DNA from 4 places in the Aerococcus christensenii genome. Region 1 is predicted to be linked to each of the others. Evidence: predicted binding sites of a transcription regulator. Region 1 holds the regulator's gene; each other region holds the start of a gene.
What was found. Region 1 encodes CtsR, which represses protease genes until heat stress. Its sites were predicted from a motif close to TTGGTCAAAAAAGGTCAAANA; they were not measured.
Positions count from the first base shown of each region.

Region 2: a site for CtsR is predicted at 1,575-1,595, ahead of clpP (ATP-dependent Clp endopeptidase proteolytic subunit ClpP). Genes of this name have one in related genera too.
Region 3: a site for CtsR is predicted at 2,673-2,693, ahead of AWM71_RS05815 (ATP-dependent Clp protease ATP-binding subunit). Genes of this name have one in related genera too.
Region 4: a site for CtsR is predicted at 2,493-2,513, ahead of clpB (ATP-dependent chaperone ClpB). Genes of this name have one in related genera too.

Region 1 covers NZ_CP014159.1:882,900-891,059, reverse strand. The annotation lists gene tadA (tRNA adenosine(34) deaminase TadA) at 1-430, opposite strand, end outside; gene AWM71_RS04165 (hypothetical protein) at 508-711, opposite strand; gene AWM71_RS04160 (ATP-dependent Clp protease ATP-binding subunit) at 737-3,220, opposite strand; gene AWM71_RS04155 (CtsR family transcriptional regulator) at 3,244-3,702, opposite strand; gene AWM71_RS04150 (cation diffusion facilitator family transporter) at 3,828-4,919, opposite strand; tRNA gene AWM71_RS04145 (tRNA-Pro) at 5,033-5,106, opposite strand; tRNA gene AWM71_RS04140 (tRNA-Pro) at 5,146-5,219, opposite strand; tRNA gene AWM71_RS04135 (tRNA-Arg) at 5,225-5,298, opposite strand; tRNA gene AWM71_RS04130 (tRNA-Leu) at 5,305-5,390, opposite strand; tRNA gene AWM71_RS04125 (tRNA-Gly) at 5,418-5,489, opposite strand; tRNA gene AWM71_RS04120 (tRNA-Lys) at 5,495-5,567, opposite strand; tRNA gene AWM71_RS04115 (tRNA-Val) at 5,572-5,644, opposite strand; gene AWM71_RS08670 (prepilin peptidase) at 5,918-6,640, shown strand; partial or broken gene AWM71_RS04105 (vitamin B12-dependent ribonucleotide reductase) at 6,745-8,160, opposite strand, start outside.
Region 2 covers NZ_CP014159.1:223,802-231,961, forward strand. The annotation lists gene AWM71_RS01050 (sugar-binding transcriptional regulator) at 1-665, opposite strand, end outside; gene clpP (ATP-dependent Clp endopeptidase proteolytic subunit ClpP) at 931-1,527, opposite strand; gene AWM71_RS01060 (ABC transporter permease) at 1,688-3,430, opposite strand; gene AWM71_RS01065 (ABC transporter ATP-binding protein) at 3,427-4,455, opposite strand; gene AWM71_RS01070 (extracellular solute-binding protein) at 4,646-5,722, opposite strand; tRNA gene AWM71_RS01075 (tRNA-Arg) at 5,958-6,029, opposite strand; gene AWM71_RS01080 (GA module-containing protein) at 6,202-6,993, opposite strand; gene AWM71_RS01085 (hypothetical protein) at 6,990-7,439, opposite strand; gene AWM71_RS01090 (YSIRK-type signal peptide-containing protein) at 7,641-8,160, opposite strand, start outside.
Region 3 covers NZ_CP014159.1:1,219,472-1,227,631, reverse strand. The annotation lists gene AWM71_RS05835 (hypothetical protein) at 1-34, opposite strand, end outside; gene AWM71_RS05830 (hypothetical protein) at 4-249, opposite strand; gene ptsP (phosphoenolpyruvate--protein phosphotransferase) at 438-2,162, opposite strand; gene AWM71_RS05820 (phosphocarrier protein HPr) at 2,164-2,430, opposite strand; gene AWM71_RS05815 (ATP-dependent Clp protease ATP-binding subunit) at 2,761-4,998, shown strand; gene AWM71_RS08140 (hypothetical protein) at 5,117-5,356, opposite strand; gene AWM71_RS05810 (ECF transporter S component) at 5,363-5,545, opposite strand; gene AWM71_RS08570 (dCTP deaminase/dUTPase family protein) at 5,632-5,754, opposite strand; gene AWM71_RS08735 (DUF436 family protein) at 6,072-6,236, shown strand; gene AWM71_RS08730 (DUF436 family protein) at 6,236-6,538, shown strand; gene AWM71_RS05805 (COG2426 family protein) at 6,744-7,250, shown strand; gene AWM71_RS05800 (NAD(P)-dependent oxidoreductase) at 7,611-8,160, opposite strand, start outside.
Region 4 covers NZ_CP014159.1:1,047,802-1,055,961, forward strand. The annotation lists gene AWM71_RS05040 (ABC transporter ATP-binding protein/permease) at 1-733, shown strand, start outside; gene AWM71_RS05045 (amino acid ABC transporter ATP-binding/permease protein) at 738-2,414, shown strand; gene clpB (ATP-dependent chaperone ClpB) at 2,549-5,158, shown strand; gene AWM71_RS05055 (TMEM164 family acyltransferase) at 5,313-6,059, shown strand; gene tgt (tRNA guanosine(34) transglycosylase Tgt) at 6,129-7,268, shown strand; gene yajC (preprotein translocase subunit YajC) at 7,296-7,631, shown strand; gene AWM71_RS05070 (post-transcriptional regulator) at 7,652-7,927, shown strand; gene dinB (DNA polymerase IV) at 8,039-8,160, shown strand, end outside.

The DNA.
Region 1 (8,160 bases):
AATCTTTGAGAAGTTTTTGATTTTCTTCTTTTAAAACACCACTTACCACTTCGCACGCGTGATTTAAACGATCATCTTGCAGCAAATTCATCAAGCTTCCTGCGGCGCCTGCTTTGGGATCACTCGCTCCATAATAAACACAGCGTATTCGACTTAAGACAATAGCTCCTGCACACATACTGCAAGGTTCTAAGGTCACATAAAGGTCCACATCCCTTAACCGCCAATTATTCAAAAATTGATTGGCTCCACGAATAGCTTGCATTTCTGCATGACTCGTGGCATCATTCGTCCGCTCTCTTAAATTATAACCCCTCCCAATCACTTGATCTTGATACACCGCAATGGCTCCTATCGGGACTTCCTCTTGATCAGCAGCTTTCTTCGCCTCTTCTATCGCCAAGCGCATAAAATACTCTTCTTTTTTCAACCTTCCCCCTCCTCTCCAACATTAATCCTCGCAGAATAAAAGGGTAAACATCCGTTACCCTTTTATTCTCCCTATTCTTACTCAAAGAAATTTGGCAAATCTAATCGTTCAACTTTCTCAGTCAATCGTTTCTTTTCTTTTTGCATACGATCTGATAAATCTTCTAAAGCTTGACTCAATCTCTCTTGGTTATCTTCTTCATGGAGCGTCATCGCTACGATGGCTACCATCGCTGCTGCACTTCCTAAAGCCAGTAGCCCAATTTTAGTTGCTGTTTTCATTTTATCCTCTCCTTCAACCTACTTTTTATTGATCTATTTTAATGACAGACTTAGTCCCATCTGGATGACTCACCCGAAGGTAAAACTCTCCCTTTTGACTTCCAATTTGGACATGATCTCCTCTGCTAATCACTTGGTCTATAATTCCCTCACTTATCGGATCTTCAATCTTCCGTTGAATCAACCGACGAAGCGGACGTGCCCCTAGATCTGGTTGATAGCCCTCTTTAGCTAATTTTTCTATTACCTTTGGCGTTAAACGAAGACGAATGCCTTGGTGCTCACATTGAGCAACCAGAGCTTGCGTAAATTTATGCACAATTTCTTTTAAGTGGTTCTCAGTTAAAGCGTGGAAAACTAAAATTTCATCCACACGATTCAAAAATTCTGGGCGAAAGCGTTTCTTCAAAGAATTCATCACCTGAGATTTCATGGCTTTGTAGTCCGAGTGCACTTGCTCTTGCGTAAAACCGACTGTCTTTTGATCTTGAAGTTCTCTCACACCCACATTAGAAGTCATGATAATAATCGTATTTTTAAAGTCGACCTTTCTTCCCTTACTATCTGTAATATAGCCATCATCCAAGACTTGTAAAAGAAGATCAAACACATCCGGATGTGCCTTTTCTATTTCATCAAACAAAACAACTGCATAAGGATGCTGACGAATTTTTTCCGTCAGTTGTCCCCCTTCTTCAAATCCTACATAGCCAGGCGCAGAGCCGATCATACGACTTGAAGAATATTTTTCCATGTATTCAGACATATCTAAGCGAATCAAGGCCCGTTCAGATCCAAATAAATTCTCAGCAAGGGCTTTAGCTAATTCTGTTTTCCCTACTCCTGTAGGGCCTAAGAACATGAAGGATCCAATCGGACGGTTGCCTTGTGTGAGTCCACTTCTCACACGCTTAACTGCTCGACTGACCGCATTCACTGCATCTTCCTGTCCCTTCACCCGACGATGTAAATTTTCCTCAAGGTGTTTTAATTTTTCATTTTCTTTTTGACTCAGTTGCTCTAGCGGAATACCAGTCCACGTTGATAATAAAGCTTCTATTTCTTTTCGACCGATACTGATAGCAAATGGTTCTGAGGATTCATCCGTTCCTTCTTTAGCCTTCGCAAACTTTTGCTCTAATTCCAGTTGCTGATGATAAAGTTTGGATGCTTTTTGAAATTTTTGCTCAATTACCGCTGCTTCTTTGGCTTGCTTTAAGCGTTCAATATCTTTTTGTAACTGATAAAGGTCATTTCCTTTTTTCTTTCCTTTAGTATTGAGGCGTTTCGTTGCAGCCGCTTCATCCATCACATCAATAGCCTTATCAGGTAAGAAGCGGTCTTGAAGATAGCGACTAGATAAGCGAACCGAGGCTTCAACCGCTTCATCTGTAATATTTACACGGTGAAATTTTTCGTAGGCTGGTCGAATCCCCTTCAAAATCGAAATACTTTCATCTTGGCTAGGTTCCTCTACTAAAATTTTCCCAAAGCGTCGCTCTAAAGCCGTATCTTTTTCGATATATTTTTGATATTCATTCAGTGTAGTCGCTCCAATCAATTGCACTTGTCCCCGGCTTAAAGCAGGTTTTAAAAGGTTCGAAGCATCAATTGACCCCTCTGCACCTCCCGCACCAATAATGGTATGCAGTTCATCAATGAATAAAATAATATCCTTATTTTCTTCCAATTCATAGATCATATTTTTCATACGGTCTTCGAATTCCCCACGGTATTTTGTTCCTGCCACCAAAGCGCCCATATCTAGCCATAAAATTCGCTTGGTTGACAGCTTATCCGGAGCCGTACCTTGACTAATAGATTGGGCTACTCCTTCCACAATAGCTGTCTTTCCTACGCCAGGTTCTCCTACTAAAACAGGGTTATTTTGAGTACGCCGGCTTAAACACTGCATCACCCGTCGGATTTCATTCTGCCGTCCGATTACGGGATCTATCTTTCCTTCAGAGCAAGCTTTGGTCATATCTTTCGTTAGGCTTTCTAAAATAGATGGCTTTTGAGCCGCTTTAGTCGCAGATTGTCCGTCTCTCACGTGAACAGGTTCCTTACGTCTAAGCATCCTATAGATTTCTTTACGCAAAGTTTCCCGTTCAACATTCATATTCTTTAGAATGCGATTAGCCAGTAAATCCTCATCTAACAAGGCAAGTAGTAAATGTTCTGTTCCAATTAATGAACTTTTTAATTCTTCAGAGAAAGTCATCGCCTGATAAAGCACCTTATTTAAGCGGGGCGTATACCGTATTTTACCACCAGCATCTCTAATGGAATCACTTGTCCCTCTTCCAGCTACACATTCTACTTCCTCACGAACTTCTTCATAACTCGATAAATAATTTTTGAGAACCGCATGGGCAACGCCTTCTGATTCTTGGTAAAGGCCAAGCAAGAGATGCTCTGTCCCTACAGCATTTTGTTTAAAATATTGAGCCTCATTAGCCGCTAGTTCTAAAGCTTGTTTTGCCTTTTCTGTATAATTTTCACTCATCCCCAAGTCCTCCAAAAATTATTTTACGTATATTTTAACCGATCAAGCATATTTTTCAAAATAATTGCCCGCACACGATCCGGTTCTTGAAAATTATCCATCACCACTTTGTCAATGGCGGAATGCATAATATGTGCTTCACTCTCCAATAAGATCTCATTCTTCACTAAATTATTTAAAATAGCTGTCGCATCTCTCAAAGAAACTCGATCATCCACTAAGCGAATCATTCGATCAATATAATCTGCTTCGTCTACCATATTTAGCTTCATAATACGAATATATCCGCCGCCTCCACGCTTACTTTCTACGTGGTACCCTTGTTTAGGTGTAAAGCGCGTATTAATGACATAGTTAATTTGAGAAGGAACACACTCAAATTGGTCCGCAATCTCACTTCGCCGAATTTCAATATGTTCCGTATCTTTTAAAACATTTTTTAAATATTCCTCAATGATATCAGACATGTTTCGATTCATTATGACACCCCTTTACTTATTAATCAACTCTACTCCATTTTCAAGTTGACTTTCTTTGACTATTATAACTTTATAATACGAAAAAAACGGCGTGAGGTCAATCATTTTCCCTACTACCGTTTTCTTTTTTAGACTTGAATCATATGATCAGGATCAACCACCACATCAATGGTAATGTGTACAATATGATAAGCCACTACAATATCTCGAATTTCTTGTTTTAATTGGCTCTGAGCTTCTACACTTAACCGACAAGTGGCTACCATCACAGAAGCCATGTGTCTCTGCCCATCGATAGACCAAATATGTAAATGTGAAATGCCATCGACTTCTGGCAAATCCAGTAAGGCATAACGTAATTCTTTAATATCAATATCATCAGGGACTGCCTGAAGGAAGATTTTCGAAATTTTTAATATTTCAGGCAAAGTATGCTTGATAATCCACACCGCGATTCCAATGGAAAGTAAGGGATCTAAAAAATACCAATTACTAAATTTCAAAACAATACTCATTATCAAAATAGCCAGCCATCCTAAAACATCTTCCCAAGAATGAATATTTAATAAATTTTCATTGGAGGATTCCCCACGCATTAATAGGTAGGTACAATAGCCATTTACAAGAATTGCAAAAATAGAAACCCAAAACATTCCTGTGACATTCACAACTTCTGGATGAATCACCTTAGGAAGTGAGGTTACTATAATAATCAAAGAGCCCACTAATAATACAATGGCTGTCACTAAGCCCCCTAACAGAGAAAATCTCCAATAGCCGTAGGAATACATGTCATTCGCTTTTTTAGTGGATAGTTTTTCAAAGAACCAAGCAATCCCTATAGAGAGGACATCTCCAGAATCATGAATAGCATCTGAGAAAATAGCCGCACTATTCAAAGCTAACCCAAATATCGCTTCAAAAACAGTAAAAAATGCATTAACTAGTAGCACTAACCGCATACGTTTTAAGGTCCCTTGATGGGTATCTGCACGAAGTGAAAAAACTTTTTTCAACTTTGTTTCTTTATTAGGAATCATCGTTAACTGCTCAAAACTTAAAATACGTTGCAATAATTCTTCCCTTGCTTCATCTTCGACAGAAACAACATCTTCATTTATCTTAATAGCTAAATGATAGGTGGTATTTAAACGTTCTATTTGCTGCTTTACCCATCGGTACTGCTGCTCATTTTGTAGTCCTATAATTCGATAATCCATATTTTCCCACTCCTTGTACTCTTATCGTACCATATTTATATTTATATTCTAAGTTCAAATCAAAGAATGCCTAAGTCTAAAAAAAGCAAGGCCTACTATGCCTTGCTTTTGAATCGGGAAGACCGGATTCGAACCGACGACCCCTACGTCCCGAACGTAGTGCTCTACCAAGCTGAGCTACTTCCCGCTATAAAACAAAAAGCGCTCACTTACGGCGCTTTCTCAATCGGGAAAACAGGATTCGAACCTGCGACCCCTTGGTCCCAAACCAAGTGCTCTACCAAGCTGAGCTATTTCCCGAACAATGCACCCAGCAGGATTCGAACCTGCAACCGCTTGATTCGTAGTCAAGTACTCTATCCAGTTGAGCCATGGGTGCTTAATATGCCGAGGACCGGAATCGAACCGGTACGGTGTTTAACCACCGCGGGATTTTAAGTCCCGTGCGTCTGCCAGTTCCGCCACCCCGGCATATAAAAATAAGATACCTTTCGGTAAAGCGGAAGACGGGATTCGAACCCGCGACCCCCACCTTGGCAAGGTGATGTTCTACCACTGAACTACTTCCGCAAATATGATCCGTGGGAGGCTCGAACTCCCGACCCTCTGATTAAAAGTCAGATGCTCTACCGACTGAGCTAACGAATCATGATGGAGAATGAGGGGCTCGAACCCCCGACCCTCTGCTTGTAAGGCAGATGCTCTCCCAGCTGAGCTAATTCTCCGTTTCATACTTATCAGACAACTGTTTTATTTTATCACTTATTTAGTCCTTAGTCAAGTAACATTTCCGATAACATTCAACGACTAAGTTATTATATCACTCTGCTTTAGAAAATAGCAAGTTTTTTCTAAAATTTCATTCTTATAAAATACTCATTCCTTTCTCCAAAAGATTCACTACCTCCTTTTACATATCTTCAAAGTAGAAAAATAAGACTTTTTCAACGGATCTATTTAATGACGCCACCCAACTTTGCCAACAGGAGGTTCTTCTTATGCTTTTCACAGCCCTTCGACTTTTTATTTTCTCTAGTATTTTGGCTTCATTTTTTGTCGTTGTCGCCCAACGCACGCTCAATAACACCTCTTTTATCTTAGGGAGGTCTCACTGTGACTATTGTCATACTCCTCTCAAATTCAGGCACCTCATTCCCATACTTTCCTATTATTTCCAAAAAGGGCGGTGTGCTTTTTGTCACCATCCTCTCTCTCCAATTTATCCCCTCGCAGAAATCACCTTTGCCTTGATAACCCCTTTTCTTATTCTTTTGAACTTTCCCAATTTCTTTCTTATTACCCTGATACATATTCTTTTATTTATCATGGCTATCAGTGATCTCACAACCCTTATAGTGCCCGACAGATGGCAAGTTTTACTAGCTATTCTAGCTCTCTTTTCTTTTTTTCAAACTATTTCTTCTGAAAAAATCTATAGTCACCTGTTGTTAGCGGGAGGCTTAACGCTTCTTTTTTTCTTTCTCTCTAAAGGAAATCATTCAAAAATCGGAGGAGCAGATATAAAATGTCTCTTGATCTTAAGCTTTATTCTGTCCCCGATGCAATTTTCGCTGCTTTTGTTAGTAAGTAGCGGACTGATGGTCGCTGTTTTCTTCGGAATGTGGGGATTAGGTTACAAACTTTCTACCCTCAAGTTACCTTTTTTACCCGCTATCTGGCTAGGGTTTGATGTTGTTCTTTGCATGCCCTTTGTATTTTAACCTCTCCTTAAAGTTCTTTACAAAAAAGGATTGCCCTTGTAAGGACAATCCCTTGACGCCGATCAGCAGACGCAATCATTCCATTTTGATCGACTTGTTATTTCTTAAAGACCGCATTGCAACTGTGCCAAACAATTAGAACATGTATGGCAACCACCAATTTCTTCCACTATTCCTTTTCGACAAAGAGGACAGGTATCTCCTAAATTACTTCTTCTGTGTTCTCTTCTAAAATTTCTTCTTGATCAGATTCTTCAGTTCCTAATGTCAACACTTGCGTATCACGAGAGCCATCAACATAGGCGGTCCCGCCTTTAGCGCCACCTTGATACAACTTTTCGTATACTTCTGCCACTTGATTGACAGTATAACCCTTAGGCGCGTTCACTGTCTTAGAAATAGAGGAATCGATCCACCGTTGAATCGTTGTTTGAACTGTTACATGTTCATTTGGCGTTAATTCCATAGCAGAAACAAAGAAATCAGGAAGATGATCGCTATCACACTCCAGATGCTCTTGTAAATATTCTTGAACGATATCTGCATTGACTTCGATAAATTTACCTAAACGTCCTGTTCGATAGTACTTAAAGGCAAAATAAGGTTCTAAGCCAGTAGACACATTCATCATAGTCCCTGTTGATCCTGTTGGTTCGACAGTTAAAAGATGAGAATTGCGAATGCCATACTTCAAAATGTCTTGACGAATGTTTTCCAGCATTTTTTTCATGAATCCAGATTGAATAAAAGCTTCTCTTAACGCTTGGGTTTCTTTCTCTGTTTTTCCTACTAAGAAAGGAAATGATCCTCTTTCCTTCGCTAATTCAATGGGAACTTCATAAGCAGTAATAACAATCGTTTGGAATACCTGATCAATTAATTGATTGCCTTCAGGCGAACCATACCTTTTTTCGCAATAAATCAATAAGTCCGCTAGTCCCATCACGCCTAATCCAATTCGACGTTCTCCTATTGCTTGCTTTTTATTTGCTTCTAAGAAGTAAGGCGTAGAATCAATGACATTATCTTACATACGAATAGCGGTCCGGACAGTCTGTTTCAATCTCTCAAAATTCACGGTATGTTCTTTCTTATTCGCCATTTGAGCAAGATTAATAGCCCCGAGATTACATACGGAATAAGGGGCAAAAGGTTGTTCCCCACATGGGTTAGTAGCAACTACTTTTTTGTCCATAAGCAACCGCATTAGTAGCATCATTAGCACGATCAATAAAGAAAATACCGGGCTCTGCTGCATAAGTTGCACAAATATTAATCAATTGCCACAACTCACGGGCAGGAATGGTCCGATAAGTCGTTACTGCATGACCCATCTTTTTCCATTCTCTAACATCTCCAATTTTAGCCCATTCTTCATCATAGGCTTTCATTTCTTCAGCGTCATATTCTTCAACAGCTGGAAATCGTAAATTCCAAGAGCGATTATTTTTAACGGCTTTCATAAAATCATTGGAGATAGCCACTGAGATATTAGCCCCTGTTAAGAAATCAGGGCTATT
Region 2 (8,160 bases), 660 kb from region 1:
TTTAAAAGCGTACAGGCCGTTTCCGTTAAAGAATCTGGAACGTATAGGGTTGTCGATTTTCCTTGTAAACGCTTGGCCAACTGCTCGCTAATGGTATTGGCTTGAGCAGCAACAGACTCTCCCATTCCGCCACGTGCAGGAACAACGAGAAATTGACGCGGACGTGTTAACAAATCATGATTGAGATATTTACTTACCTCCATAATCGTCGTGCCTCCCGTTACAGCCAAAGTAATTGGCCCTTCAGGTAACAAACGATTCAAATAAGTGGCTAAAAATACCCCGATTTGATTAATCGCCCCTTGATTGCCTTCCAAATCATTATCTATGATATGAACTTCATTCAAGTGTAAGGTTTGACTTAGCCTTTTTTCAGTTTCCAATAAGCTCGAATTCGAGTGAAGTAAATTCCGAACAAATCCTAGCATTTCTTCCCCTAGAGGAGTAATCCGCATGCCTGTTCGTGTACTTTCTAACAACCCTAATTCCTTTAACTGATTAGTTTCCGTTCGTAAGGGACGTTCTGTCATCTGTAATTTTTCTGCCAGTGACTGTCGTCCAATCGGTTGATACCGCAAAACCATTTGAAGAATATTCGAGCGTTTCACTAGAGACTCTTCCGCTTCCGGTACAATTAAACGTAACTTTTCATATAAGGCTTTCATTCTATCAACTCTCTTATGTGGGCGAAATATGTCCGCCACGTCATTTTATGACCATCGTTAAGCAAAAAAAAACAAAATCCAAAATCAAATCCTGTTAATTTTTACACAATTAGTATACCAATAAACCTCTCCCCCTGCAAGACATTTAAACATTCTTTTTTATTTTTTTCTCCATAAGGTCACTTGAGTCCTTCCTTTACACAAAAAAATCCCTCAAAAAGGAGAAAAATACTTCTCTATTTGAGGGAGTACACACTAAGCGCTCTTATTTTTTCAAAGCTTTATTACTCATCATAATCTCATCAATACAGCCATAAGCTTTGGCCTCTTCAGCAGTCATCCAATAATCTCGATCCATATCTTGCTCAACCTTTGCTGGATCTTGTCCAGTCCGTTCGGCAATCAAATCTTTCAAATTCGTTTTCGTCTTCAAAATATGACGGGCTGTAATTTCAATTTCTGTAGCTTGTCCTTGAACCCCACCAAGAGGTTGATGAATAAGGACTTCGGAATTAGGAAGAGCGTAGCGTTTACCCTTGCATCCTCCCATCAGCAAAATAGAGCCCATAGAAGCCGCAAGACCTGTCACAATAGTCACAACATCTGCATTGACGAATTGCATCGTATCATACATAGCCATCCCTGCACTCACAGAACCCCCTGGACTATTAATATACATATAAATATCTTTTTCAGGATCTTGCGCGTCTAAGAAAAGTAGCTGTGCAATGACACTATTCGCCATATCATCGTCCACTGTCCCGCTTAACATAATGATACGATCTTTTAATAAACGGGAATAAATATCATAAGCACGCTCTCCACGTGACGATTGTTCAATCACTGTTGGTATAAGATTCATAGTTTGTCCTCCTTTTTGACTACAAGTTCTTAATCATTATACCCATATTAGTCAATATAGGTCAACAAAAAGCTCCCTTTTCTTCAAAAAATCAAAGCCTTCAAGTTCAGTCGACTTTTCTATTGAATCTAAAGAGAGCTCTCTATTTTTTCTAACTGTTTTAGGATGAAAATACACCACTTTTTTCAAAATGTCTCTTAGACCCTCGTCCATAGACGAAGTATAAGATGCAGGTATTCATCACCATCAAAATCACTGAATAAACAAGGTTAATGGCCCGGGCATCCACTGTGGACATAGGATCTGAATTGGCCCGAATAATCAAACCTAAAGTCTCTTGCCCTGGTTGGAACAAGAAAGTTGACATATTATATTCAGCCAAATTCGTATTAAAGTTCAAAGCCACTAAAGCCAAAGCAACCGGCATTAAAGCAGGAAGGACCACCTTCCAAAACGTTCTAAAGGATGAAGCTCCCAAGTTTCTAGAAGCATCCTCCAAATTTTTATCAAAGGAATAATAGGCACTCTTCAAATACCTCAAAGTATTCGGCAAAAGAATAACCAAATAAGCTACCGGCAAAATCCACTGATGTCCAATCACCATCTGTCCAAAAAGTAAAGGACTCGGACGGTCATAAGCGAGAATATAACCCAAAGCTAACATCAAAGTAGGCACTAGCCAAGGGATATAGTAAACATATTCTAGCACTTGACTAAAGATTTGCTTCTGATGTTTCATCAACCACCGAACGAATACCAACATAAATAACACAGAAAGAGCGGCCGCTGATCCAGCATAGAAGAAACTTCTTAGTAAAGGCCCGTAACTTTTGACATCACTTAGAATTCGAATATAGTGCTCAAACGTAACATGGGCAAGAGACCATTTCTGAGCAGCAATCGCTGTCGTATCTTGGAAAGAAAATAAAACAACAAAGAAAATAGGGAGAGTATAGATCGCAAACAAGACCCAAGCACAAACATTCACCGCCAACCTTGCAAAAGGTTGAGTGATTTTTTGTTTGACAAGACGCGTCTTAGTCTTAGCGATAGAGAGATAATTTCCCTTGCGCTCATTACGCGTAATAAGGAAGAGAAGAACCATTTGACTGATCCCTAAGACAATCGACAACAACGTAGCAATATCCCTAGACGCCGGACGCCCTGAAAAAGTTAGAATCATCGGAGCGATCGTTTGGAAGCTTTTTCCACCTACCATAATAGGAGCGGCAAAGGCCCCCAAGCCCACCGCAAAAGTCATCACAATCAAAGTTAGAAAGACCGGCTTAAAAGTCGGCAGGACAATTTCTTTTAAAATTTTCCATTGGCTCGCGCCTAAATTCTTAGCCGCGTCGATCGTATTGTTGTCAACACTTCTCACAGCATTCGCCAAAAAAATCATATGATTGGACGTACACGCAAAAGTCATAACCAATAAAACAGCAGGGAAGCCCACAAACCAATCCGTATTGAAATTCTGAATATAAGTACTCAAGAACTTCGTAATGACTCCTTCTTTACCGTACAGGTAGAGCCAGCCGTTCGACACAATCAATCCCGAAAAGACTAAGGTCGACATATAACCCAACCTCAAAATCTTAGCACCTTTAATCTCGAAGTATTCGGTAACCAATACCAAAAAAGTTCCCACACAATTGACCGTCAAAGTTAAACACACAGCCAAAAGGAAAGAGTTCTTAATCGAATTCAAAGCCCGCTGAGATTTCAAGATTTTGTGAATGGCCGCTGTCGAAAAAGTCCCATCCGCAAAGAAAGTTTGTATCACAACCCGCCACAAAGGATAGATTAAAAACGTTGCTGCAAACCAAATAACAAAAGCTAAAAATAAAACCTGTGTCACACGAAGGGGGTTTTTCTGTAATTTTTTAGAGAATTCGATCATTGAGCCTTCACCTCATACTCTAAAATATCCTCAGGATGAAGATACAAGGTGACTTGATCTCCTAACTTGAAGTTAAAGTTTCCATCCTTCTTATTAATTAATTTCAGAGTGGTTCCCATGACTTCAACCTTAACCGTACTAAAGGTACCTTGATAACTCTCATCTACCACCAATGCCTTAAATTCTACCTTCTCTCCTCTTCCTTCCAAAGAGAAAAAGCCAATTTTCTCAGGACGAATATAGTGGACCTTTTCTAAATCGAAAGGCTTCTCGCAATGATCCGCTATATAAGCCATCAAATCGCCTTCTAAACGGTTGGAATCTCCAATGAAGGTGCAGACAAACTCCGTTGCCGAGCGATCATAAATCTCTTCTGGCGTTCCTACCTGTTCAATGTAGCCCTTGTTAAAAACCGCAATATGATCGGATAATTCCAAAGCCTCTTCTTGATCATGCGTCACATAAATTGCTGTCATGCCAGCTTCCCGTTGAATGACTTTCAATTCTTGACGTAACCGCTTTCTTAATTTGGCATCCAAATTCGACAAAGGCTCATCAAAAAGTACCACATCTGGTTGTTTCGCTAAAGCACGCGCAATAGCTACCCTTTGTTGTTGTCCCCCAGATAAAGCCGCCACATTTCGAGCCAATTGATCCGCATTTAAATCCACCAATTTTGCTAAATTTTCTACTCTTTGACGAATCTCATCCTTAGGCAAACGATCCACATTCAGCCCATAAGCAATATTATCAAAGACTGTCATCGTAGGAAACAAAGCATAAGATTGAAAGACCATTCCAAGATTCCGTTTTTCTACAGGCACTTGCAGCAAGTCTTTCTCATTCAATTGAACACTTCCTCGACTCGGTGTCAAAAAACCCGCAATCGCTCGCAAAGTCGTTGTCTTCCCACAACCTGAAGGTCCCAAGAAAGTAAAAAATTCCCCTTTTTGAACAGAAATATTCACTTGATCAATTGCTACAAAATCACTATATTTAATTTGTAAATCTTTTATTTCTAACATGGTTACTCCTTATCAAGGTCTGAACTTTTATAAGTCTTCACCAGACGCTTTTACTCATTTTTGGAATATGCTTCATAAATTCCTAATTAATTATAACAAAACTTTCGCCAATATTTGATCTCACAAAAAATTTTTCTAAAAAAAAAGAGGAAGAAACGCTTCCTTCCTCTTTCGTTCGTTTTAAACGCTACTAAGATAAGATTTCTAATTCAATTTTTTCTACCCAGCTATCAATATGGTCATTAACAAATTTCCAATCCACTTTCATTGGCGTGGTCTTTGACATGATCTCACGAAGACGATCATCTGCCCCTTCTTGTGCCTTTGGAAGAACTGGCCAGGTTCCGAATTTCTTCGCCCATTCTTTCTGAACTTCCGCACTTCCGAACCAATCAATGAAGGCTTTGGCTTTCTTATAGTCGTGATCTTTGCCCTTCTTAACAAGTCCAATTTGTTCAGAAACTGAGAAAACTCCTTGTTCTGGATTAATTGGTTCAGATTTAAAGTTGAATTTCTTCTCGGATTTAGGAACAGCAGAAGAGAAGAAATACATAATTGGAACCTTACCTTCTGCAAATAATTGAACATAGTCTTCTCCCTTAGAAGGCATATAGCCATGTTCATAGAATTTGTGAAGTTGCTTCCAACCTGCTTCAGAGATTCCGTTTTCGCTCTTATCGTCACGATAGTTGAAGAGAATACTCATCGCTGCTTTTTGGTCGGTCCCTCCGCTGATTGCTTTAGATAAACGATATTTCTTAGCATATTTCTCGTTATTGATAAGTTCATCCCAACTCTTCGGTGCATCTTCCGCCTTCACGAATTTAGGATTATACATCAAGTAGATTCTTTGTTCTACTAATGGTGAGAAGTAACCTTCTCCCTTTTGATAATCTTTAGGGACATCCTTACTCCAAGCAGGCTCATATTTTTCTAATAAATCTTGAGCTTTCAACTTGTTAAAGTAGCCCTCATCCATCCCATAGGTCACATCCGCTTGAGGAGCGTTCTTTTCAGCTAATAACCGATTATAAACTTCCCCACCAGGAGCAGCCACAAATTTCAATTTAAAGCCTTTCTTCTCTGCCTGTTCTTTCAACCAAGTGTCTCTTCCATCATTCAAGGAATTGGAGTAGACAACTAATTCAGAATCATCCTTTTTGGCTTCTTCTTTCGGTTTGCTTTCGCTTGATCCACATCCAGCAAGACCCAAAGTCAAAGCCCCAACAAGAGTTATAACTTTCATCGCTTGGCCATTAAATTTCATTATTTTCCTCCTTAGAACAAAAAAATGGTAGCGTGTTTACGTCATCATCATACCAAGAAAAAGCCCTGAAGTTAATAGTTTGTGCACCTAATTTCCTATTTTTTGAAAAAATTTAAAGACTTTCCCTTAATCTTTAAACACTTCCTCCCTATTCCTCAATTTATGCAAACAAAAAAGCGGTAATCACACCGCTTATACGTTTCTCAAAAATTCTCCAAAAGGATCTCATCATAAACGCGCCTAGAGGGAATCGAACCCCCATCGCAAGAACCGGAATCTTGCGTGATATCCATTACACTATAGGCGCTAAAGACAATACAAATATTATAGCATCTTTTTTGCTAAATGTTAAGTCTTTTGCCACTTTTTTATCTCTTCATAAAAAAGCTCACAAAAAAAGCGCCACCGATGCGGACAGCATCTCGAAAGAAACTGTCCATCCTCAGTAGCGCTATTGGCTTAAAAACTTCTAGTCACAATTACTTCTTATTCCGTTTGAAGGGATTGAAGATTACACTCAGGCCTTCTACTAATAGGCATACACCCAAGGAAATCATCTCCGCTTCTGCTCCTGTCTTCGGAAGGGACTTCGGCTTCCCTGCTTGAGACTCTTGAGCAGGTGATACAACTTCCATCGTATTATTCGAATCCTCTTTGCCTCCCTCTTTATGCGGTACACTTGAAGGAATCTCCTTGTCCGGTTCTTTCTCGATATCCGTCGAAGGATGAGGGATCTGTGGTTTTGGCGTGAGGTCACCGAGCGTGATGGCGTGTCCCATCTTCCCTAAGCCCGCTAAGGCATCTCCTGTACTCCATCCCGACTTGTGAGTGTTTCTCTTCTTAGCAGCCTCCAGGGCGGCGTCATAAGCTTGCTTCTTGTCGGCAGTGGCCTCCTGGTATTTTATATGTGCTGTAACTGTACTCTTCTTTTGAACCGCCGTGTCTAATTCGCCCATCTTGGTGTTGAGGGCGGTGTACTTCTCTTGGATAGCTGCTGCTTGCGTATTCGGATGGTTATTAATCTCCTCTATCCCTGCCTCTTTCTGCTTGTTGTTGAGATACGCTAAAGATCCAATCGCTTTTCTGGCCACTTCTTTCACCGGATTGGGGTTGGTGGCGTAGAAATAGTTGCTAAATTCAGAATCAAGACTTTCAGATTCTTGTTGGCCATCAGAAAATAAATATTTGGTCGTTTGATCATCTACGTGTTTAAGATATACCTTTACTGCCTCTTTTGCTGCATTTCCAAGTGATTTTTCTTTGACCATCATTCTCCTGTAATGGGCTGATCAGGCACAATGGTAGCAATTCCTGTAATTGAATCCGCTTTTTGGTGATAAGATTTTCCATTCATGTATAGGGTCACATAAGTTTGATTAGTCTTAGAAGCTTGCACTAGAATAGGAGCAATTTTACCTGTCTTCTCTTCGATACTTTTTTGAATAATTATTGGTGCTTTAGGCTTAATTTGAACACGAGGGATGTATGGCATTCGATAGGTCTTTCCATTTTTAAATTTTATTTGAAACACTAATCGAAACTTACCAATGCAATCATCCGTCAATAAAAAATCGAAATCTCCTTCAAAAACACTAGCCTCCGTCGCTCCCTCTCCTGTAATTCCTGCTACGTTGTAAGTAATAGTATCGCTAAATCTAAGCCCAGTTCCAAACTTACTATTACTTTCATTAAAAATAAGTTCCTTATTCCCTATCAATAGTGCCTGGCATCCCCATATAAAAAATGTTTTGGAATAAAAAGAAAGTCTTGCTAATCCTGTTGCCGCCAATTGTCATAGGATAAAAAATTCCATTGTCGTGCAGTCCTATTTTTTTATCCAATGAAAACTCTCCAACATATTCCCGATCGTTATAAATATCCTCGTGCGTTTTAAATATCAATCCATCTACACTTTTGCCTACCGGGTCCCGATCCTGCCCGATAGTCCGCACTTGACCCATGGCGGGGTGGAAGACTTCTTCACTTGGTTAAGAAGTGCCCGCAAGTCTTGCGTCTCCTTCTCAACTTGCGCAAGGTCTTCTGGATGAGCACCGATGACTCTTTTAGCTCTATTGAGAGCTTCTTCTAGCGCTTGATAAGAAAGGTGGTCCTTAGCGAGCGTCCGTAGCTTTTTCTCGCCTTCATCAATCAAGGCACGAAGAAGGTCTACTGCCACCGAATGCTTATCGTCCGCTTCTCTTGTTGTTTTCTTCTTGGCAAGGTCTTTTTGAGGCTGCTGGGTATCAGCGGCTTGCACGCCTTGGGGAATGACCTTGTCTTCTTTCTTCTGAATCGGCTTCTCCTTCTCCATGCCAGCCGACCGGTCCTTGACTTGGACAGGAACGGCGGGAGCATGGCTTAGGCTCTCGGTTGCTTGAACTGTGGGAGTCAAGAACAAGACTGACCCGATCACTACGCTAGCGACGCCGACCGTGAAC
Region 3 (8,160 bases), 340 kb from region 1:
TCATCACCTTAGCGATAACCCAGCCACAAAACACCCCCCCATGTTAACAACTATAAAGCTAAATATTATGGCCCATTCATAGGTCATTGTTTGAACCATTCCGAAAGAATTTCTAGGCAATCTAAATTCCTCCAGGCCTTGATACACCAATTCTTCTTCTGCAACATACAAAATGACTGACATCAATAAACTATACCCCAATATAATCAGCCAAGGATGTCTTTTGATGGCATTCACATAATTTTCCATACCTTTCTCTTCTCTTTCTATGAAATGCCACTTCTCTCCCTAAGCAAGGGCAAATTTTTGTTATCGTTTTTTGACTATTATACTAATAAAAGAACAGGTTAACAATATCTCATCAGCTAATCGAGGAGACAAAAAAACACCTCTAAGCAATTTCACTTAGAGGTGGTCTTTTCTTTCAAAATGAAGGATTAGTCTAATCCATTCACATAATTTTCAACTAATTCTTGAACTTCTTGGGAAGTGGTCTTTTCTTCCACAGCTTGTTTGACTAATCCTTGACATTCTTTGCTGTCTAATTTAGCCATTAAAGCCCGTGATTTCAAGATGGAGGTAGCACTCATCGAGAATTCATCTAAGCCCATTCCGACAAGTAATGGAATAGCCGTTTGATCCCCTGCGACTTCCCCACACATACCAGTCCATTTCCCATACTTGTGGCTAGATTCAATCACGAATTTGATCAAACGAAGCACAGCTGGGTTGTAAGGTTGGTAGAGATAGGAAACCGTATTATTCATCCGGTCAGCAGCCATACTGTATTGGATCAAGTCGTTGGTTCCAATACTGAAGAAATCCACTTCCTTAGCGAATTGATCCGCTAAAACAGCCGCTGCAGGGATTTCAATCATCATCCCTACTTGAATATCATCAGAAACAGCCACGCCATCCTTAATTAAGGCTTCGCGTTCTTCCAAGTAGATGGCTTTGGCTTGACGGAATTCTTCCAAAGTGGCAATCATTGGGAACATAATGCTTAAGGAGCCATAAACAGAAGCTCTTAATAAGGCCCGTAATTGAGTACGGAACATGTCGGTTTGATGCAAACAAATCCGAATCGCCCGATAACCCAAGAAGGGATTCATTTCCTCTTCTAATGGAAGATAAGGGAGCTTCTTGTCCCCACCGATGTCCATGGTCCGAATCACAACATTCTTGCCATCTAAAGATTCCAAAACTTCCTTATAAGCTTCGAATTGTTCCTCTTCAGTTGGGAAGTGATCGCTATCCATGTAGAGGAACTCTGTCCGATATAAGCCGACAGCTTCTGCCCCATTCGCATGTACCCCTTCTAAATCTTTAGGAGACCCGATATTAGCAGCAATATCAAAATGCTTTCCATCTTTGGTGAGGGTTTTCGCTTCTTTGAGTTTTTCCCATTCTGCTTTTTGTTTTTCAAAGGCTTCTGCCTTTTGTTGATAAGCTTCAATAGTTGCTTGATCAGGATCAATGATCACTTCTCCTTCAAACCCATCAACGATAATCGTTTGACCATCCTCCACTTTTTCAACAGCTTCAGAGGTTCCAACAACAGCAGCTACTTCTAAACTCCGTGCCATAATAGCAGAGTGCGAAGTCCGCCCACCGATATTGGTGACAAAACCTTTTACAAAGTGGTTCAATTGAGCAGTGTCAGAAGGTGTTAAGTCATAAGCGACCACCACAGAGTCTTCATCGATTAAGCTGAGGTTAGGCACTTTTGCACCTATTAAGTGAGCAATGAGACGATCCGTCACATCTTTGACGTCAGCTGCCCGCTCTTGCATATAAGGATTGTCTTCCATAGATTTGAAAATCGTAATGAAGAAGTCAGCGGTTTGACGAACAGCAGCTTGAGCGTTTAAGCCTTCATCATTAATCTTCTGTTGATAAGCGCTGATCATTTCAGGATCATCTAGCATTTGAAGATGCGCATTGAAGACCTCTGCTTCTTCAGCAGATAAACGTCCTTTAGCGATCTCACGAATTTTAGTGATTTCTTCACGACTTTCCTCTAAAGCCTTGTTTAACCGATCGACTTCTACTTCTGGTTGATCAGACTTGGTTTCTTCAAAAGTAAGATCCGGTTGTTCAAGGAGGAAAGCTCTAGCAATGGCATACCCATCACTAGCAGCAATACCTGTAATTTTATTCATATTATTCTGACAACCCTTCATTTTTCATGGTTTCTTGAATAGCTGCCATTGCTTCTTCTTCGTCTTCACCTTCTGCAGAAATGACAACATCAGCCCCTTGGCCAACCCCTAAGGACATAACTCCCATAATAGATTTAAGGTTTACAGATTTACCTTTATATTCTAAGTTAATATTTGATTTAAATTTGCTTGCGGTTTGAACCAACAAAGTTGCTGGACGCGCGTGGATACCCGTTTCTGCAATAACGTTAAATTCTAAAGATTTCATATTCTTCTTCTCCTTTATATATAAAATGTATAAAATGCTAAGCGCGACGGATTCATGCGATTAAGTTATCAAGGAAACCGTTACAAGAATAATTTACCATTAATTCCTTGACCTGACAACTCTTTAAAGCAAATATTATCCATTTTAATTCTTCAAAAACCCCATTTTATCAACCTATCTTAGTGATTTTGTCACAAGCAAAATTTTCACAAGAGACCCAAACTTTCCTAACAAATGACTTGAAAGTCAAATAAGGTCAATGTATACTAGAGGTGTCAAATAGGATCTCATCCAAGATTCCTATGCTTAAAAAAAGGAGCGTGATTACTTATGCTATGCCAACGTTGTAAAAAAAGGCAAGCGGCGATCCACATGTACGCCAATATTAACGGTCAACGACAAGCCATTAACCTCTGTCAAAAATGTTATGCAGAAATGATCCATGGTCCATCCGCTATAACAAGTACACCAGAAGGCAATAGACCTTCTTACTGGGACCAACTCGGCGATCTCTTCCGCCATGTCCAAGAAGAACAAGTCCACTCTTCCCAAGAGTCTCCTCATTTTTCCGAACAGGGACAGTCCCAATCTCAAGGGCTCTTAGCACAATTCGGAACCAATATGACAGAACTCGCCAGGAACGGCAAGTATGACCCTATCATTGGACGAGATAAAGAAATCCAACGTTTGATTGAGATTCTCAATCGACGCACCAAAAATAATCCCGTTCTCATCGGAGAAGCCGGAGTCGGAAAAACTGCCGTAGTGGAAGGCCTCGCTCAAAAAATTATCCAAAAAGAAGTCCCAGTCAAACTTCAACACAAAGAAGTGATCCAGTTAGACGTCGTTTCTCTCGTACAAGGGACTGGCGTTCGTGGCCAATTCGAAGAAAAAATGCACCAATTGATCCAAGAACTTACCCAAAATCCTCAGATCATTCTCTTCATTGATGAAATTCATGAAATCGTCGGTGCAGGAAGTGCAGAGAATTCCTCTATGGACGCCGGCAATATTCTCAAACCTGCCCTCGCTCGTGGAGAACTCCAATTAGTAGGGGCCACCACACTTAACGAATACCGAAAGATTGAGAAGGACAGCGCCCTCGCCCGTCGTCTTCAACCGATTACAGTCAAAGAACCAAGTATTGAAGAGTCCTTCGCCATCATCCAAGGGATCGCCCCTCAATACGAAAGCTTCCACCAGGTGAAGTTCTCACCAGAAGCTCTCAAGGCAACGGTGACCCTCTCCAACCGCTACATTCAAGACCGTCAACTGCCTGACAAGGCCATCGACCTTCTCGATGAAGCTGGTTCTAAGAAGAACCTCACCATTCCTTTCCTCGATAGTGAGACTCTCAATCGACAAATCGAAGAACTCGATCGGCTTAAAACCATGGCCACCGAAGCAGAAGACTACGAAAAAGCCGCCTACTATCGGGACCAACTCAAGCACTACAAGGAGATGCGCGATAATAACCAAGCCGTCTCCGAAACGACACCTACCGTAACGGTTGAAGATATTCAAAAACTCGTCGAAGCCAAAACAGGTATTCCTGTTGGACAACTTCAAGCCCAGGAGCAAGACCAACTCATCCATCTCGAAGACCAGCTCAATGCTCACGTGATCGGCCAAAAAGAAGCAGTCAGCGCCATTAGTGCTGCTATCCGGAGAAACCGTGTGGGCTTTAACCAAGCCAACCGTCCGATCGGATCTTTCCTCTTCGTCGGGCCAACAGGAGTCGGGAAAACCGAACTCGCCCGGCAACTCGCCCGTATCCTCTTCGGCAGCCAAGACGCCATGATCCGCTTCGACATGTCAGAATACATGGAGAAACACAGCGTGGCCAAACTCATCGGCGCCCCTCCTGGATATGTCGGCTATGAAGAAGCTGGACAGTTAAGTGAGCAAGTTCGGCGGCAACCTTACTCCCTCATCCTATTAGATGAAATCGAAAAAGCCCACCCCGACGTCCTGAATCTCTTCCTTCAAGTAATGGAAGATGGGCGATTGACCGACGCTCAAGGACGCACCGTTTCCTTCAAAGACACCTTGATTATCATGACTTCGAATGCCGGAACAGCCGGCGTGGAAGCGAGCGTTGGCTTTGCCGCCAGCAAGCAAGGCAAGCAAACTTCCGTCCTGCGTCACCTCAAGGACTTCTTCAAGGCTGAATTCCTCAATCGTTTCGACGCTATCGTGGAATTCCAAGCCCTAACCAAAAAAGAACTCATTCAAATTGTCGACTTGATGTTAGAAGCGATGAACACCATGCTTCTCCCTCAAGCGATTCGCGTAACAGTCACCGACGAAGTCAAAGACCGGCTCGTTACTCTTGGCTACGATGCCAAGCTCGGGGCCCGTCCTCTCCGTCGCGTCCTTCAAGACCAGATCGAAAACCAAGTGGCCGATGCCTTCTTACAAAATCCTGATCTTCATCACGTCCACTTTGCCTTGAACGATCAAGAAGATATTGTCATCGACCAAGTCTCCAATGAAGCCGCCCTTCTCCCCGCAAAACAAGAAGGACCCTTAGAAGAAGAGACTCTCCCTTCTGGTCAAGAAGACTAAGCCACTCCTCAGCTATTAAAACAACTCTTTCCCGCTCAAAAAGGCGTATCTCCCAAGCGGAAGATACGCCTTTTATGTTTCTACATCTTGTAAAGTAGACTTGTTTCAATAACTCCTTTTACGAGATCTCTGGAAATAAGCCGTACTTTTCTTTGAAACGACGAATGGTTTGTATCCATGACGAGGCAAAAATCCCCAAGAAGAACACATTCGACAGTCCATGGGCCAAATCAAAGAAGAAGGAAGAAACCCCATACGCGAAAATATTCGACCAAGTCAGGGACAAATTACTTCCTAAAATCGCCCATAAGTTCATAAACCATCCAAAGAAATAGCCGATAGCTAAACCATACAACATGCGTAGCTATTTATTCTTCATAAAGAGCGTATGCCGCATGGCTCCTACAGACAGACCGACCATCCCCCAAGCATACATCTGCCAAGGGGACCAAGGACCTTGCCCTAAAAAGATATTCGACACTAAAGCTGTAATCGCTCCAATGACAAAACCATTTTGGCTTCCCAATACAAGAGCAGATACCATAATGACAAAGTAACCTTCTTTTCAGCACATAACTTACGTATATTATAACTTATATTCTTTAGATAATCTTCATACGCTATCACGTTTTCTCATCTCCCCATACTTCCAAATCCGCGCTCCCCACGATCAGTGGTTTCAAGGCTATCACTTTCCACAAGGGCGATGTCTTCCACTTTTTCGATTAAAAACCCCGCTTGCTTCACCCGTTTCAACTTTTTTCACGCTACTTTCTCATTTGTTTTTGATATCTTTTCATAGACTGAAACCTTTTCAATCCCTGTCAAATAACATTGTTCAATCATAGTATGTCTGCAACATCTGTGTAAAGACTCTATACTGCAGCTTTTCTCACTTTCTATTATCTAACCTTTGCTTGCTGATTCATTTACTTTTTTCTATAATGAAACCAACATCTTCTCAAGAAACATTTTATAGAAAGTAGGTCATGTTTTTATGAAAAATATTTCAAAGCAAGCTCAACTTATCGCCCAAGAACTCATTGAAAAAGCCCACTTACAAGCGGACCAACTTGTCGTTATTGGGCTGCTCTACCAGTGAAATAATGGAAGATTGCATTGGCACTCATTCTTCTGAAGAACTGGGGCAAGTTGTTTTTGATACTTTTTATCGAACTTTTCTCCAATTCAAAATTAATGTAGCAGCACAATGTTGTGAACACCTTAACCGGCTTTAATTGTTTCCCATCAAATACATCCATTATCAGAACCAGTCAATGTTGTCCCTTTTCCTAAAGCTGGTGGTGCCTTTGCAACAGGTGCTTATCGACGATTAGCTGATCCTGTTGCCATCGAAACCATTCAAGCAGATGCTGGATTAGATATTGGCAACACACTGATTGGCATGCATCTTAAATCAGTCGCTGTCCCCATTAGGCTCGTCCATCATTGGTTAGGGAAGGCTTTTGTTAACGCTGCGCGCATGCGCCCCAAATTTATCGGTGGTGAACGCGCACACTACAATCCTACGCTCAAATAATCAATCAATTATACTTTTCTTTCTCTTGGACCTAATAACCTCAATCACACTAACCTATTCATTAAGAAATAGACTTAATTTTTAAAATTCTATCCATGCGTTTCTCTTCTCAACCTATTTGTCTTACACTTTACTTTTATTCGTCAATACTAGACAATAAAAGGACGATTGTTATATTTTTTTTATATGTCTTAAGGAGAACCCTATGATTCAGCTTATTGTTACTTTTTTTCAACATTACTTCACTGCTCCACTCATCATATTTATCTTATCTTTATTTCCGCTATTAGAATTAAGAGGGGGGCTCATTGCCGCTAGCCTACTTGGCGTTCCTTGGCAACAAGCTGCCGTACTGACTGTTATAGCGAATATGATCCCTATTCCATTCATTATTCTACTCGTGGAGAGAGTACTCGACCATTGTGCTTTGAAAGGTCCTTTCCAGTTTCTTGCAAAAAAAATGATCAAAAAAGGCCGTGCTCAAGGCACTGCCCTCTTAAAAAAATATCCACATTCCGTACGCCTTGGACTCTTTTTGTTCGTTGCTATCCCTCTTCCAGGAACAGGGGCTTGGACTGGCGCAATGATTGCTGCTTTTTTGGGTCTTCCTCCTAAAAAGGCTCTATTGCCTATTGCTTTTGGTGTCATATCCGCTTGTTTCATTATGTTAGGATTAGCGTATGCTCTTCCTACTGTATTTGGGTTAAAATAATATCTTTATTTTATCTATCTTTCTTGATTCTATATAAAAGCAATCTGCTCATATTTTATAATGTAGCATTCCCTTTTTCAATTATTATATCTTCTTTCTACGATACGTTTTTATTTTCATTTCGATTACTGTTTACTATCTTCACATCAGTTATCTATTGCATAACCATTATCAATTTTAACTTGTTCTCCCTTTTTATGAACCTTTTCGAATAAAAAAGTGTTGGTGTTTTTTTACATTCACCAACACTTCAACAAGATATCCGCTTAAGCGTCTTAAATAAAAACCACTACGCTCTTGTCTTACTATCACTTTTCGATATATGCATAGATTTCGTTTTATTTTAGTAAGTCTCTATTCTTACTGTACCCGATTAGTCACTGCACCCGTTTGTAAATATTCATGGAAATTATCCATTGACGTTTCAACCATGTTTTTAACCGCTTCATCTGTATTTGATCCCACATGTGGCGTAATCAAAACGCGAGGATAAAGTGCAATTAATTCACGAACTGTTTGATCTGGAATAGCATCCAATTGATCAAATGTTTTGAAAAAGATTGGTCTTTCATTAGGTAAAACATCTGTTCCAAACCCATATAATTTATCTGCTTTCAGTGCATCAATAATTGCTTGATTATCTTGAATTTCACCTCGTGCGGTATTAATCAATATGGCATCTTTTTTCATTTTAGAAATGAAATCAGCATTAATCATGCGATCATTTTCCCCTTTAATATAAGCAACATGTAAACTAACAACATCTGCTTCAGCCAAAAGCTCATCAAGCGTATCTTTGAATTCAACAACTGATTTGGCATTATCCGATTGATAAATATCATAGCCAATCACACGTGCGCCTAATCCTTGATATAATCGCGCTTCCGTCACACCAATTCTCCCACACCCT
Region 4 (8,160 bases), 160 kb from region 1:
GGTAAATGACCTTTCCTTCGCTTATGAAGTCAAGCAAGCGGTTTTGAAAAATATCTGCCTACAATTAAAACCTGGACAAATTCATTGGGTGATGGGTCCCTCTGGATGTGGAAAAACGACTCTTTTAAAGCTCTTAGGACGAAAAGAAAGATCCAGTAAAGGAAGAATTGTCTTGAATGGGAGAGAGGTGTCGCAAATTGCTTTAAAAGATTTAGGAAGTCAAGTGGCTTATGTCGGTCAAGAATCTTATCTTTTTAAGGGGACTATTGAAGAAAATCTAAGAATGGGAAATGAGAAACTCTCTGATGATGAATTATGGCAAATGTTAGAAGATCTTCGGTTAGCTCACTTCTTTACTGAAAAGGAAGGTTTAACCACAAGGATCGATGCGGGCGGCGAAAATTTATCCGGTGGGCAAAGGCAACGGCTGCTTTTAGGGCGGGCTTTGCTCAAAAAAGCCTCTCTCTATTTATTGGATGAGGTGACTTCTTCTGTGGATTATGAGAGTGAACAAGCTATGATGAGCCTCTTAAAGAAAATTTCCCAAAAATGTGTGGTAGTTTTAGTTTCTCATCGCTTAACGTTGGCTGATGAAGGGGGAGAAGTGTATTTCCTCCACGCGGGTCAAATAATAGAAGAAGGAAATGTGGAAACATTACTAGCAAAGAAGGGGGCTTTTTGCCACTTGTATCATGAACAGAAGTCACTCGAAGCCTATAGTATTGGAGGGTAAGAGGATGAAAACCACTTATTGGAAAATCATTAAAAATTTAATGCTTTTAGTAAAGCCGTTGCTTGGAGTGATGGAATTAGCTATTTTGATGGGAACTGTAGGAAGTTTATTTGCTAGTTTTATTCCCGTTTTGGCAGGGGCATGCTTGCTTGAGGGAATGAGAAAGTTGACCTTAGAGGGCTCTATCACAGGAAAAATGTGGATTTATGGAGGGAGTATGCTCCTTTTGGCGGTACTTAGGGGATTCTTACGGTATGGCGAGCAGTACTGTAATCACTACATTGCTTTTCGCTTGTTAGCTCTTCTGAGGCATCGGACATTTGCTCAATTGAGAAGGATAGGGCCAGCTAAGTTAGCGGGTAAAGATCGAGGAGACTTAATGGCAATGATTACTCATGATATAGAAGCCTTGGAAGTCTTTTTTGCGCACACGCTTTCTCCAGTAGCTATAGCTTTCTTGTCGAGCTTAGGCATGTTGATTTTCATAGGATCTTATTCCCTATTAGCAGCTGGGGTTGCTTTAACGGTGTATCTTCTTCTTGGTGTCGTTTTGCCTTGCTTGCGATTTCGTCATTTGAAAAAGATGGGTCAAGAAGTTCAAAAACGCTTTTCAGAGTTAAATACTTGTGTACTGGATTCTTTATATGGCGTGGAAGATCTTATTCAATATGACCAAATGGATAATCAGACGAAGAAACTTACAAGCTATGAAAATTCTTTGCATGAGATGAAACAAGCCCTGAGTGACCGTTCTGCAAAAGAAAATGCTTGGGTGAATAGTTTGGTTGCGGTGGCTTCAGTGGGAATTGTAGCCGTTATGGGATTGGCATATAGTCAAGGTCAGGTGGAGATAGAAGGGCTTATTCTTGTCCCACTTGCTTTAATGAGTTCATTAGGCCCTTGTTTGGCTTTAACGCGGTTGCCCGATTATTTAACTCAAACTTTAGCAAGTGGTGAGCGATTGCTTCGCTTATTAGATGAGCATCCTGCTGTAAAAGAAGGGGAACATTCCCTTGTGACTCATGCGAAGGCTTTTACTCAATTACAAGTAGAGAAGATTGACTTTTCTTATGAAGCTTCATCTCCTATTCTTAAAGACTACTCTTTGAATGTGTTTCCTCATCGTATTATTGGCATTCATGGCTCAAGTGGTTCAGGAAAATCGACTTTATTAAAGCTTTTTATGCGGTTTTATGATGTGGATAAAGGAAAAATATGTTTGAATACCTGGAATTTGAAGGATTTAACCTTTAAAAGCTTGCGCTCGGCTGAAGCTTATATGACGCAGGATACCTATGTTTTTAAACAAACAGTTTGGCAAAACATTGCTTTGGGACATAAAAATCCAGAGAGAGAGTCGGTTATTTTAGCTGCTAAGAAAGCAGCTTTACATGATACCATTCAACGTTTACCTGAGGGCTATGATACGATACTTGGAGTAAAGGGTAGCGAATTATCTGCGGGTGAAAAGCAACGTCTCGCTTTGGCAAGAGCCTTTTTCTCTAAATCCCCCATTCTTTTATTGGATGAACCGACCAATCATTTAGATGTTTTAAATGAAGGCATGATATTAAAAGCCTTGAAGGAAATTTCTAAGGAACGTACGATTCTCTTAGTTTCGCACCGAATTTCTACTTTACAAATTGCTGATGAAATTTATACTTTAGAGCCTAAAGCCTAAACAAGAACTCCCCTATATTCGTTAGAGTTAAACTCTTTGAATAGGGGAGTTTTAAATTTTTGACTTTCTCTGGCTTTAACGTTGACCAATTTTGACCTATGTGGTAAACTAAGAATTGTAAAGGAGTGGATAGAATGAAACCTATGGATATGACAACCAATTTACAAGAAGCGCTCGCTAATGCACAACAAATTGCTCAAACGAGACATCATCAAGAAATAACTATTCCGCATCTTTTCACGGCGCTTGTTCAACCTAGTCAGTTCGCTGATCGGTTTTATGAGGGACTTTCCATTTCAACGGAAGCTATGCGCCAAGAACTTAATCAAGAATTAGATCGTATTGTTTGTGTAGAGGGAAGCGGTATTCAATATGGGCAGAATTTTTCGAGAGGCCTAGCTGAATTAATCCAAGCCGCTCAAAAGGAAGCTGAAGAATTTCAGGATGAGTATTTGTCAACAGAAATTCTTTTACTGGCCCTTATGACCTTAGAGAGTTGTGAATTAACGAAGTGGTTAAAGAAAATGACTTCGTATAAACAAATTAAGGATAAAATCAAAGCCTTAAGAAAGGGTGATCATGTGACTTCTCAAAATGCTGAAGAAAATTATGAAGCTTTAGAAAAATATGGGAGCGATTTAACTGCTGCAGCTAAGGCTGGGAAAATGGATCCTATCATTGGACGTGATGAAGAAATTCGTGATGTTATTCGGATTCTTTCACGTAAGACTAAAAATAATCCTGTTTTAATCGGAGAACCTGGTGTTGGGAAGACCGCTATTGTGGAAGGTTTGGCCCAAAGAATTGTTAAGGGGGATGTCCCAAGTAATTTAAAAAATAAAACCCTCTTTTCCTTAGATATGGGCGCTTTGATTGCGGGAGCGAAATACCGTGGAGAATTTGAGGAACGTCTCAAGGCGGTTCTGAATGAAATTAAGAAGGCGGACGGACAAATTATTTTGTTTGTCGATGAAATTCATAATATTGTTGGTGCGGGAAAAGCGGAAGGTGCCATGGATGCTGGAAACCTTTTGAAACCTCTTCTTGCGCGTGGTGAATTGCATTGCATTGGAGCGACTACGCTGGATGAATATCGAGAATACATGGAAAAAGATAAAGCTTTGGAACGTCGATTCCAGCGCGTTTTGGTGCAGGAGCCTACTGTAGAAGATACGATTTCTATTTTGCGGGGGTTGAGAGAAAGTTTTGAAAATCATCACCATGTAAAAATTCATGATCAAGCTTTAGTGGCTGCTGCTGAATTATCTAACCGCTATATTTCAGATCGTTATTTGCCGGATAAGGCCATTGACTTAGTGGACGAAGCGAGTGCAGAAATTCGGGTAGAAATGAATTCGATGCCAACGGAATTAGACCAACAACGTCGTCGTCAATTGCAATTAGAAATTGAAGAGGAAGCCTTAAAAGAGGAAGAAGATACCGCTTCTAAGAAACGATTGGGTGAATTACAAAAGGAATTAGCTGAAGTCCGTGAAAAGAATAATCAATTGACCTTAGAGTGGGAAAATGAAAAATTAGCGCTTAAAGAAATTCAAGACAAACGTCAAGAAATTGAAAAAGCTAAGCGGGATTTGGAAGTGGCACAAAATAGTTATGATTTGGAAAAGGCTGCTCAATTACAACACGGGACGATTCCTCAATTGATGAAAGAATTAGAAGAAAAGGAAAAAGCCTACGAAGAAGAAGAATCAGGTAGAACGAGTCTGGTTCAAGAAGCTGTAACAGAAGAACAGATTGAAGAAGTGGTTTCTCGTCAAACAGGAATTCCAGTGGCTAAACTTCAACAGAGTGATCGTGAAAAATTGTTAGACTTAGATCAACGGTTACATGATCGTGTGATTGGGCAAAATGAAGCAGTGGATTCTGTAGCTAATACGGTTCTAAGATCTCGGGCAGGTATTCAAGATCCTAATCGTCCGTTGGGGTCCTTCCTTTTCTTAGGCCCAACAGGTGTCGGAAAAACAGAGTTGGCTAAGGCTTTAGCTCAGCAAGTGTTCGATTCGGAAGATAATATGGTTCGAATTGATATGTCTGAATATATGGAAAAGGCAAATGTTTCTCGTCTAGTAGGGGCTGCACCAGGATATATAGGTTATGAAGAAGGCGGTCAGTTAACAGAAGCTGTTCGTCGCCATCCTTATTGTGTGGTCTTGCTCGATGAAATTGAAAAAGCGCATCATGATGTCTTTAATATCCTTTTGCAAATTCTCGATGATGGGCGTTTAACAGATGGACAAGGTCGAACTGTAGACTTTAAGAATACAATTATTATCATGACCTCTAATATTGGTTCAGATCTTCTACTTGAAGATGCTAAAACCGGAGAAGCTGATCATATTTCTTCTCGGGCAAGGAAAGAGGTCCAGAATCGTTTGAACTTAGAGTTTAAGCCGGAATTCTTAAACCGGATTGATGATATTATCTTCTTTAGCCCACTTTCTAAGGAGAATATGACAGGGATCGTGGAAAAACTCTTAAGGGAATTAGGACAACGTTTAGCCAGTCAACATATGGAATTGGATTACAGTCCAGAACTTGTACAATGGATTGCAGACAGTGCCTATGAGCCAGAATTCGGAGCTAGACCTTTACGTCGGTTTATTATTAACCAAGTCGAAACGCCATTAGCGCGTGCGATTATTAAAGGAGAAGTCAAAAAAGAGAGCAAGGTGTTTATAGATTATTCTCCAGTAGATGATCAAGTCATTCTAAAAGAAGCCTAATAGCTTGAAAGAAAGCTGCTCTTATTAAAAGGAGCAGCTTTTTTTGTTGAAATTGAGACAGAAGAAAGATTTGTGATAAAATAAATAGCGGAGTTTAACAGTCAGAAGACTTAAACGTACTGTTTAAGAAAAATCAATTCGTTAAAAGGATTGAATGAGAAAGGTAATTTCAATGTTTTCATATTTTATTCGAACAACAACAGATGCTGGTGGGACAATTCCCGCTTATATTTTAGCCGTATTAGCCGTTTGGGGAGTCCTTTACGGGTGCTTAACTGCAGTTACCGATCGAAAAATTACTTGGCATTTGTTTTTAGTATTAGCTTTTCAAGTGGTTCTATTAATGTGGTATTGTTTAGATATTCCGCTTTTACTCGAAGAAGGATTACCTTTTTATCATTGTCGGATAGTTTCATTGTTAATTTTATATGCTTTTTACAAGAAAAAAGAAAAGTTGATGACTTACACCGCTTGGTTAGGACTCTTTGGGGCTTTGATGGCGTATGCTGTGAATCCTAAAGTTTTGTATGTTTGGCCGCATTTGACTTATATAACCTTTGTGGGTTACCATTTGAATTTAATGATTATTGGATTACTTTTACTTAGACGCCATTGTCAAAATTTGTCTTTAAGTTATTGTTTCAATCAGAGCGTGAAGATCAATGCGGTGATTTATTTGGTGAACTTATTTTTGGATACCAATTACGGTTATTTTAAGGAACTTCCAGCTCCTTTCCCCAAAAATGTGCCAGCTTGGTTAGTGGCAAGTGTTATGGCTGTTTTAATGGGAATCAATATTTATAGCATCAATCGTTATTGCCTGAGGGAAAATGGAATTAAGCGTATTTATTTAAAATCGAAGGCCAAGGCAGATCGTGTTTCGGAAGCAAAGAACAGGTAAATATAAGACTAGTGAATTTGCTCTTTTTTTGTTAGAATAACTACTAGACTAGAGGAAAGGTGTTGAATAATGCCGGCACTGAGATATGAATTAATAAAAAAAGAAAAACATACAGGAGCGAGACTAGGGAGGGTCATTACGCCACATGGAGTGATTGAAACCCCTATTTTTATGCCAGTAGGGACTTTAGCTTCTGTAAAGAGCGTGTCTCCAGAAGAATTAAAGGAGATGAAAGCTCAGATTATTTTGAGTAATACCTACCATCTGTGGTTACGTCCAGGAGACGATCTTATAGAAAGGGCAGGAGGCTTACATACTTTTATGAATTGGGATCGCCCGATTCTTACAGATTCAGGTGGATTTCAAGTCTTTTCTTTAACGGATATTAGGCGTTTGGAAGAAGAAGGTGTTCACTTTAGAAGCCATTTGGATGGCTCGAAGCTTTTCTTAAGTCCAGAGAAAGCGATTCAGATTCAAAATCACTTAGGTTCTGATATTATGATGAGTTTGGATGAATGCCCGCCTTTTGACGCTTCCTATGATTATATGAAACATAGTATTGAGCGGACAACACGATGGGCAGAGCGAGGATTAAAGGCGCATCAAAGGCCGAATGATCAAGCCTTATTTGGAATCTTGCAGGGTGGAGGTTATAAAGACCTTCGCCTCCAACATGCCAAAGAAATGGTTGGATTAGATTTTCCAGGCTATTCTATCGGAGGCTTATCTGTTGGGGAATCTAAAGAAGAAATGTATAAGGTCTTGGATTACCTTACCCCAATTATGCCAGAGAATAAGCCACGGTATTTAATGGGAGTAGGAAGTCCGGATGCCCTAATTGAAGGAAGTATTCGTGGCGTGGATATGTTTGACTGCGTATTGGCTACTCGGATTGCTCGAAATGGAACATGTATGACCTCTAAGGGAAGATTAGTGGTAAAAAATGCTGCTTACAAAGAAGATTTACGACCAATTGACGAAGCGTGTCAGTGCTATACCTGTCGAAACTTTACAAGAGCTTATGTGCGGCATTTGTTACATTGCGGAGAAACATTTGGTCTGCGGCTAACCTCTATTCATAATTTACATTTCTTGCTTCAGTTAATGGAACAAGTTCGTCAGGCTATTCGAGAGGATTGTTTGTTAGACTTTAAAGAAGACTTCTTTGAACGTTATGGGTTAAATGTTGATAAACCTAAGAATTTTTAGAAATCAAACAAGGAAAGAGAGATAAATATGGGAATGCTTATATATATTGTGGCGATTGTTGGAATGATGTATTTCTTTATGATTCGTCCGGCTAGAAAACAACAACAGCAGCGTCAAGAGTTGATGAATTCTGTGGCTGTGGGAGATAAAGTGGTCATGATTTCTGGCCTTCATGGGGTGGTTCACGCCATCGATGCTTCTCTGGTTACGATTAATTGTGAAGGAATCTTTTTAGAATTTGAACGGACAAGTATTGCTCGTGTCTTAAAAGATACGGCAGCAGAAGATTCTCAAGCGTGTCCAGAAGAGGAAGAAGCCAAAGGGGAAGAAGTAGAAACTTCCGAACAAGAGTCAGAAGACTAAAAAGATAAGAAGGTTATGTCATGTTATCTAAGTGGCAGTGGGCTTTATTAAATCCCAGTTTGGATAAGAAAGTTAAGGAATTCCATCAAGCAGGGTATCCAGAAATTAAGCGAGAAGACTTGATCAATTATTTAAAAAATTATGTTTGGAAACGTCAGTCTCCCACAACGTATTTGAAAAAATTACAAACGATCAAAGAGGTAACCTGTAATCGGTATTTTGATTATTTACAATTACAAGCTACCTCCTGTAAGTCAAGATCTCTAGAAGAAATCAATATCGATTCCTTGCTTTAAAGAAGAAAAAACTGAGGATAAGATTCCTCAGTTTTTTTGTGCGTATTTATCGACTTCATGGTTTTTATTGATTATGATAAGGACGTATAGAGCACGAGGAGGGGAAAATCAATGAGACGAATCGGTGTTTTAGAATTTGAAGAGCCAAAGATTGAAGCAACCCGAAAAATCCTTCATGTTGATATGGATGCTTTTTATGCTTCAATAGAACAAAGAGATAATCCCGCTCTTCG